Regions from separate parts of the Streptomyces sp. NPDC045695 genome, predicted to be linked through region 2. Evidence: riboswitches for the same ligand, from Rfam matches in the RefSeq annotation. Region 2 holds a riboswitch; the other holds the start of a gene.
What was found. A riboswitch is a leader RNA that binds a small molecule or an ion and turns the genes downstream of it on or off. The one in region 2 is predicted to bind ZMP and ZTP.
Positions count from the first base shown of each region.

Region 1 (4,192 bases), on a different contig from region 2:
GGGCTGGAAGTCACTCGCCGCCCACCTGGACGACCTGCTCGCGCGGGAGGGCCAGCTGGGCCGTCCGGCGGGGACCGACGAGGGGAACGCTCCATGAGGACCACACCCACGGGCCGCATCCGGCTCCACGCCGGGAAGAACCGTTCCCGAGGCGATCGAGCGCATCAAGTCCTCGCGCGGCAGGAGGCGTCGGGTCACCGCACATGACCCCCGCCGCCCCGCCGACGCACTTCCTCCGCCGATGCCTTCGCACGGCCCTGACAGAGAGCACCACACGATGACCCAGTCTTCACCGCCCCGCCACGCCGTCGTCATCGGCGGCAGCCTGGCCGGCCTCCTCGCGGCCGCCGTCCTCGCCGAGCACACGACGGTCACGATCATCGACGCGGACCCGCTGCCCGAGGGCCCGGCGCCGCGGCGTGGGCTTCCGCAGGCCCGGCACACGCACCTCCTGTGGTCGGGCGGGGCACGGGCCATCGAGCAGATACTGCCGGGCATCACCGAGGACTGGACGGCCGCCGGAGCCATCCGCCGCAGTCTGCCCACCGACCTGGTCACCAAGACCGCCCAGGGCTGGATCCCGCGCTGCGGGGAGAAGCAGTTCAACATCTCGTGCAGCCGCGACCTCCTCGACTCGGTGGTCCGCGCCCGGGTGACGGCCCTGGAGGGTGTCTCCACCCTCCAGCGGAGCCGGGTGCGGGGCCTGGAGGGCAACGCGGCACGGGTCATAGGCGTCCGCGTCGACACCCCGGACGAACGGGACAGACTCGTGACCGCCGACCTCGTGGTCGACGCGAGCGGGCGCGGCTCCCGCGCCCGGGCCTGGCTCCAGGAGCTGGGGGTGACCGGCATCCGGCAGGCCCAGGTCGACTCCGGGCTCGTCTACGCCACCCGCATCTTCGAGGCCCCGGCCGGCGCCCACGCGTCGGGCTTCCCCATCATCAACGTGCAGTCCGACCCGCGCGTGCCCGTGCCCGGGCAGACGGCCACCATCGTGCCGATCGAGGACGGGCAGTGGCAGGCCACCCTGTCCGGCACCCGCGGCGGCCAGCCGACGGGCGACCCGGACCTGTTCATTCCGTTCGCCAAGGGCGTCCGCGACCCGATCGTCGGCGAGCTGCTGGAGGGGAAGAAGCCCCTCACCGACGTCGCCGTCACCCAGGGCACCGCCAACCGGCGGGTCTACTTCGAGAAGGCCGACCTGCCCGACGGGTTCTTCGCCGTCGGCGACTCGGTCGCGACCTTCAACCCGCTGTACGGGCAGGGCATGACCGTCGCGGCCAAGGGTCTGCTGGCCGTGCGCCTCCTGCTGCGGTCCAAGGGCCTGGCCCACCCCGCGATCGGCCGGGAGGCGCAGCGTGCGATCGCCCCTCAGGTGTCCATCGCCTGGGATCTCGCCACCTCGCAGGACATCCTCTACCCCGGGGCGACCGGCATGAAGCCGCGGGCCGGGGCGGGACTGCTCAACGCGTACGTCAACCGCCTGATGACGGGCGCCACCACCGAGGAGGCGCTCACCGCCGCCCTGTTCAAGGTCCTCACCATGAGCGCCTCGCCCACCCACTGGCTGCGCCCGTCGGTGATCTGGCACGTGCTGCGCGCGTCGGATCGGGGCGCGCTCAAGGCGGCGCCGCTGACCGCCGCCGAGCGCCGGATCGCCGGGCTGGACCAGGAGGGCGACGGTGTGGGGCCGGCCAGCCCCGTGGGCCGGGCTCTGTGACGTAAGCCATGGAGGACGGCCATGACGCACGGCCGTGAGAGACGGGCATGAGAGACGGGCATGAAAGACGCCCCGGACCGTCCGGTCCGGGGCGTCCTCGGCTTCGGCCGCTCAGACGAGGTCGGACAGCTCCAGCCCGGCCTGCGCGGCGGCGGCCTGGACGGTCTGCTCCAGCAGGACGGCGATGGTCATCGGGCCGACGCCGCCCGGTACCGGGGTGATCAGGGAGGCGCGTGCGGCGGCCGACTCGAAGTGGACGTCGCCGACGTTGCCCTCGTTGTAGCCGGCGTCCAGGACCACCGCGCCCGGCTTGATGTCCTCGCCCCGGATGAACTCGGCCTTGCCGACGGCGGCCACCAGCACGTCGGCCTGGCGCACGATCGACGGGAGGTCGACGGTACGGGAGTGGCAGTAGGTGACGGTGGCGTTCTGCTCCAGCAGCAGCATCCCGGCCGGCTTGCCCAGGATCGCGCTGCGGCCGACGACGACGGCGTGCTTGCCGGTCAGGTCCACGTCGTAGGCGGCCAGGAGGCGCATGATGCCGCCGGGGGTGCAGGAGACGAAGCCCGGCAGCCCGAAGCCCATGGCGGCGAAGGAGTGCATGGTGACCCCGTCGACGTCCTTGCCCGGCGCGATGGCCTCGAAGGCGGCGCGCTCGTCGATGTGGTGCGGGACGGGGTGCTGGAGCAGGATGCCGCTGATCTCGGGGTCCTCGGAGAGGGCGGTCAGCGTGGCCACGAGCTCCTGCGTGGTGGTCTCGGCCGGCAGCTCGACGTGGCGCGAGGTGATCCCGGCCTTGGCGCAGCGATTCTGCTTCATGCGCACGTAGGTCACGGAGGCCGGGTCCTCACCGACGAGCACGGTCGCCAGGCAGGGTGCGGTGCCGGTGCGCTCGGTGATCTTCGCCGCGTAGGCGGCGGTCTGCTCCGAGATGCGGCGGGCGAGGGCGGTGCCGTCCATCAGCTGGGCAGAGGCGGTGGCGGGGGCAGGCTGGGCAGTCGTCACGGGGTCTCCTGAACGTCGCTGCGGATCGCGGTTCGCCCAGGCGCGCGGCAATCGGCGTACCGGAGTACGCCGGGCCGCTCCCCGGTGGTGATCCACCCGAACGCCAGTCACGGCCCGCCGACCACTGTAGTCGACCAATCCGGTGGTTGCCCGGCGCCCGACCTGGGACGATCAATCCATGACGCGTACTTTCGACCATCTTGTCGCCGAGGCCGAGTCCGTCTCCGTGGACGGCTGGGACTTCTCCTGGCTCGACGGCCGGGCCACCGAGCAGCGCCCCTCGTGGGGCTACCAGCGCCTGCTGGCGGAGCGCCTGGCCCGGGTCCGGTCCGCGCTGGACATCCAGACCGGGGGCGGCGAGGTCCTCGCCGGATCCGGTCCCCTGCCGCGGCTGACGGTGGCCACCGAGTCCTGGCCGCCCAACGTCGACAGGGCGACCCGCCTGCTGCACCCGCTGGGCGCGGTGGTGGTCGCGGACTCCGACGAGCCGCCGCTGCCCTTCGGCGACGAGGCCTTCGAGCTGGTCGCCAGCCGGCATCCGGTGACCATCTGGTGGGAGGAGATCGCCCGGGTGCTGACGCCGGGCGGCACCTACCTCTCGCAGCAGGTCGGGCCGGCGAGCGTCTTCGAGCTCGTCGAGTACTTCCTGGGCCCACAGCCGGAGGAGGTCCGGCGCGGCCGGCACCCCGACGACGCGGTCGCCGCCGCGACCGGTGCGGGCCTCGAAGTCGTCGATCTGCGCTCCGAGCGACTGCGGACGGAGTTCCACGACATCGGAGCCGTGATCTACTTTCTCCGGAAGGTGATCTGGATGGTGCCCGGCTTCACGGTCGGGCAGTACCGGGACCGGTTGCGGGAGCTCCACGAACGGATCGAACGCGAAGGCCCGTTCGTCGCGCACACCGCCCGCTTCCTCATCGAAGCCCGCAAAAAGGGGTGACGGCGGGGGCGGACGGATCCGGGCCGGATCGGGTTGCGCGGCCACAGCGTGGCGCAGGTCACTCAATTCAGCGCGTAACGAATCGACTCGGGCATGCGATGAACCGACAGGCGTCCTCGCGCGGCCCGGAATACAGACCCCCTCGGGTCTGTTTCCCAAGTTCGCGCGATGATGTCCCGCCCACCCCTTATCTGTTCGCAACGAGAGGCTCCTTGTGTCGCTCAGCCCGTCCCGTACGTTCCCTCCGGAGATCGCCGAATCGGAGGCCCTCGTCGCGCTCGTCGAGCGCGGCCGCGAGCAGGGTCACATCAACGGTGACGACGTGCGCCAGGCCTTCGAGGCCGGCCGCATCCCGGTGGACCAGTGGAAGCGGGTCCTGCGCAGCCTGAACCAGGTCCTGGACGAGGAGGGTGTCGCCCTTCACGTCAGCGCGGCCCCCGCCACCAAGGCTGCCGCCAAGAAGCCCCGCAAGGCCGCCGCCGCCCCGGCCCGCACCGTGGCCAAGAAGGCTCCCGCCGCGCCGCGCC
Region 1 covers NZ_JBWKJU010000005.1:98,914-103,105, reverse strand. Annotated here, with positions in the region: gene AC07DU_RS11510 (hypothetical protein) at 1-97, shown strand, start outside; gene AC07DU_RS11505 (NAD(P)/FAD-dependent oxidoreductase) at 278-1,720, shown strand; gene AC07DU_RS11500 (bifunctional 5,10-methylenetetrahydrofolate dehydrogenase/5,10-methenyltetrahydrofolate cyclohydrolase) at 1,832-2,680, opposite strand; ZMP/ZTP riboswitch at 2,753-2,846, opposite strand; gene AC07DU_RS11495 (methyltransferase domain-containing protein) at 2,904-3,665, shown strand; gene AC07DU_RS11490 (RNA polymerase sigma factor) at 3,880-4,192, shown strand, end outside.
Region 1: another riboswitch for ZMP and ZTP. It lies ahead of AC07DU_RS11500 (bifunctional 5,10-methylenetetrahydrofolate dehydrogenase/5,10-methenyltetrahydrofolate cyclohydrolase); the one in region 2 lies ahead of AC07DU_RS04835 (serine hydroxymethyltransferase).

Region 2 (4,192 bases):
CTCCGTGGACTGCTGCCGCCCCAGTGTGGCGGCAGCACCCCCGTTCTTGCCAGGGCTCCCGGCCCGCAGGTGCGTTCGTCAGTGCTTGGCGGGCAGCAGACCGAGGCGGTCGTAGGCCTGCGCGAGGGTCTCGGCGGCGACCGCGCGGGCCTTCTCCGCGCCCTTGGCCAGGATCGAGTCCAGCGTCTCGGGGTCGTCCAGGTATTCCTGGGTGCGCTGCTTGAACGGTGTGACGAAATCGACCATCACGGCGGCCAGGTCGGTCTTCAGCGCGCCGTAGCCCTTGCCCTCGTACTTCGTCTCCAGCTCGGCGACCGTCTCGCCCGTGAGGGTGGAGTAGATCGTGAGCAGGTTGCTGACGCCGGGCTTCTTCTCGCTGTCGAAACGGACCTCGGCCTCGGTGTCGGTGACCGCGCTCTTGATCTTCTTCTCGGTGGCCTTGGCCTCGTCGAGGAGGTTGATCAGGCCCTTGGGCGAGGACGCGGACTTCGACATCTTGATCGCCGGGTCCTGGAGGTCGTAGATCTTCGCGACCTCCTTGACGATGTGCGCGGCGGGCAGGGTGAAGGTCTGGCCGTAGCGCTGGTTGAAGCGCTCGGCCAGGTCGCGGGTCAGCTCGATGTGCTGGCGCTGGTCCTCGCCGACCGGGACGGCGTTCGCCTGGTAGAGCAGGATGTCGGCGACCTGGAGGATCGGGTAGGTGAAGAGGCCGACGGTGGCGTTGTTGACCCCGCCCTTGGCGGACTTGTCCTTGAACTGCGTCATCCGGCTCGCCTCACCGAAACCGGTGAGGCAGTTCATGACCCAGCCGAGCTGCGCGTGCTCGGGCACGTGGCTCTGGACGAAGAGCGTGCAGCGCTCGGGGTCCAGGCCGGCGGCGAGCAGCTGCGCCGCGGAGAGGCGGGTGTTCGCGCGCAGTTCCTTCGGATCCTGCGGCACGGTGATCGCGTGCAGGTCGACGACCATGTAGAACGCGTCGTGCGTCTCCTGCAGGGCGACGTACTGGCGGATGGCTCCGAGGTAGTTCCCGAGGTGGAACGAACCGGAGGTGGGCTGGATGCCGGAGAGCGCGCGAGGACGATCAGAAGCCATGGCCCCATTCTCTCAGGTGCGGGGGCGGGCTCCGGCCCGCCGATGCCGCACCGGTGCCGGGGCTGCGCCCCGGACCCCGCGCTCCTCCAGCCTCGTCGGCGTTTGAGGCGCGGGGGTCCGGGGGCGGAGCCCCCGGCAGCCGGGCCGCAGGGTCAGGACAGCGGCAGACCCGGGGCGGGGAAGGCCGACATCAGGGACGTGACCTCCGCGCGGACCGCGGCGAGGGCCTGCTCGTCCCCCTTGGCGGCGGCGTCCACCGCGCGCGAGATCCAGTCCGCCACCGTCGGCATGTGCGCGGCGGTCAGTCCCCGCGAGGTCAGCGACGGCGTCCCGATCCGGATCCCCGACGGGTCGAACGGCTTGCGCGGGTCGAAGGGGACCGTGTTGTAGTTCACGACGATCCCCGCCCGGTCCAGGGCCTTGGCCGCGACCTTGCCCGGCACCGCCTTCCCGGTCAGGTCGATCAGGATCAGGTGGTTGTCCGTACCGCCCGAGACCAGGTCGAAGCCCCGCTCCAGCAGCGCCGCGGCCAGCGCCTTGGCGTTGGCGACGACCGCGTGCGCGTACGACACGAACGACGGCTGCGCCGCCTCGTGCAGCGCCACCGCGATGCCGGCCGTGGTCTGGTTGTGCGGGCCGCCCTGGAGGCCCGGGAAGACCGCCTTGTCGATGGCCTTCGCGTGCTCCTCCCGGCACATCAGCATCGCGCCGCGCGGACCCCGCAGGGTCTTGTGCGTCGTGGTGGAGATGACGTCCACGTGCGCCGCCGGGGACGGGTGCGCGCCGCCCGCGATCAGGCCCGCGATGTGCGCCACGTCCGCGACCAGGATCGAGCCCGCCTCCTCGGCGATCGAGGCGAAGGCCGCGAAGTCGATCGTGCGCGGGAGCGCCGTACCGCCACAGAACATGATCTTCGGCCGCTCCGCCAGCGCCAGCTCGCGCACCGCGTCGTAGTCGATCAGCCCGGTGTCGGAGCGGACCCCGTACTGCACGCCCCGGAACCACGAGCCGGTCGCCGAGACGCCCCAGCCGTGCGTCAGGTGCCCGCCCATCGGCAGGGCCATGCCCATCACGGTGTCGCCCGGCTGGGCGAAGGCCAGGTACACGGCCAGGTTCGCCGGCGAGCCGGAGTACGGCTGCACGTTGGCGTGGTCCACGCCGAACAGGCCCTTGGCCCGCTCGACGGCCAGGGCCTCGACGCGGTCGATGTTCTGCTGGCCCTCGTAGTAGCGGCGGCCGGGGTAGCCCTCGCTGTACTTGTTCTGCAGCACGGTGCCGGAGGCTTCGAGGACGGCCGCGGACACGTAGTTCTCACTGGGGATCAGGCGCAGGGTCTCGGCCTGGAGCACTTCTTCGGCGGCGACGAACGACGCCAGCTCGGGGTCGGTCGCGAAGAGGGCGGGATGGCGGCTCGCGGACATGGCGGGCTCCTCCGGGGTCGATGTGATCGGTACCCCGCGAGGCCCAGGCGAGCGGCCCTGTGTGCGGTCGAGCGCGCACGGCTCCCCCGGAGTTCGTTCTCCGTGCGCCAGTCGCCGTGCGTACCGCCCACCTTAGCGGGCGTGGCGGCCGCGGCGGCCGCGCCGAAAGGAAGGTTTCCGCAACCGAGGTACGCGCGACGATGGGGAGGCGACGATAGGAAGGTGACGCCACCCTCGTCACCGGTTCACCCGGCGAGACCGACGATCGGAGACCCCGTGTCGACAACTGCTGATGCCATCCGCTCCGCCGAGGCGCACAGCGCGCACAACTACCATCCGCTCCCCGTGGTCGTCGCATCCGCGGACGGCGCGTGGATGACCGACGTGGAGGGCCGCAGATACCTCGACATGCTCGCCGGGTACTCGGCGCTCAATTTCGGCCACGGCAACCGCCGCCTGCTCGACGCCGCCCGGGCGCAGCTGGAGCGGGTCACCCTCACCTCGCGCGCTTTCCACCACGACCGCTTCGCCGACTTCTGCACCGAACTGGCCGCGCTGTGCGGCAAGGAGATGGTGCTGCCCATGAACACGGGTGCGGAGGCCGTGGAGACGGCGGTGAAGACCGCCCGCAAGTGGGGTTACGAGGTCAAGGGCGTCCCGGACGGCCAGGCCAAGATCGTGGTCGCGGCGAACAACTTCCACGGCCGCACGACGACCATCGTGTCCTTCTCGACCGACCACGAGGCCCGTGACCACTACGGCCCGTACACCCCCGGCTTCGAGATCGTCCCCTACGGCGACCTGACCGCGCTCGGCGCCGCCGTCACCGCCAACACCGTCGCCGTGCTGCTGGAGCCGATCCAGGGCGAGGCGGGGGTCCTGGTGCCGCCCGCCGGATACCTGGCCGGTGTACGGGAACTGACGCGCGAGCGGAACGTCCTCTTCATGGCGGACGAGATCCAGTCGGGGCTGGGGCGGACCGGCAGGACCTTCGCCTGCGAGCACGAAGGGGTCGTGCCGGACGTGTACGTCCTCGGCAAGGCGCTCGGCGGCGGGGTCGTGCCCGTCTCGGCCGTGGTCGCCGACCGGGACGTGCTCGGCGTGTTCAAGCCCGGCGAGCACGGCTCCACCTTCGGCGGCAACCCGCTGGCCTGCGCGGTCGCCCTGGAGGTGATCGCGATGCTGCGCTCCGGCGAGCACCAGCAGCACGCCGCCGAACTCGGCGACCACCTGCACCGGGAGCTGAACCTGCTGATCGGCGGCGGCGCGGTGACCGCCGTGCGCGGGCGCGGGCTCTGGGCGGGCGTGGACATCGACCCGGCGCGCGGCACGGGCCGGGAGATCTCCGAGAAGCTGATGGAGCGCGGGGTGCTGGTGAAGGACACCCACGGCTCCACGATCCGGATCGCCCCGCCGCTGGTGATCAGCAAGGAGGACCTGGACTGGGGCCTGGACCAGCTGCGGTCCGTGCTCGCGGCCTGACGGCCCCGGCCGGGGCTCCGGCCGGGGGCGGGCCTTCGGCTCAGAGGATGACGTGGGGCAGGAAGCGGGCGTACTCGTCCGTGACCGGCCCCGCCGATTCGCGGATGCCGAGCCCGGCCGCCTCGTCCTCGACGACCCACGCGCCGAGCACCACCCGGTTGCCGTCGAAGTCGGGCAGCGGGGCCAGGGCCTGGAAG
Region 2 covers NZ_JBWKJU010000002.1:370,986-375,177, forward strand. Annotated here, with positions in the region: gene trpS (tryptophan--tRNA ligase) at 79-1,092, opposite strand; gene AC07DU_RS04835 (serine hydroxymethyltransferase) at 1,245-2,513, opposite strand; ZMP/ZTP riboswitch at 2,548-2,638, opposite strand; gene rocD (ornithine--oxo-acid transaminase) at 2,790-3,995, shown strand; gene AC07DU_RS04845 (glutathionylspermidine synthase family protein) at 4,036-4,192, opposite strand, start outside.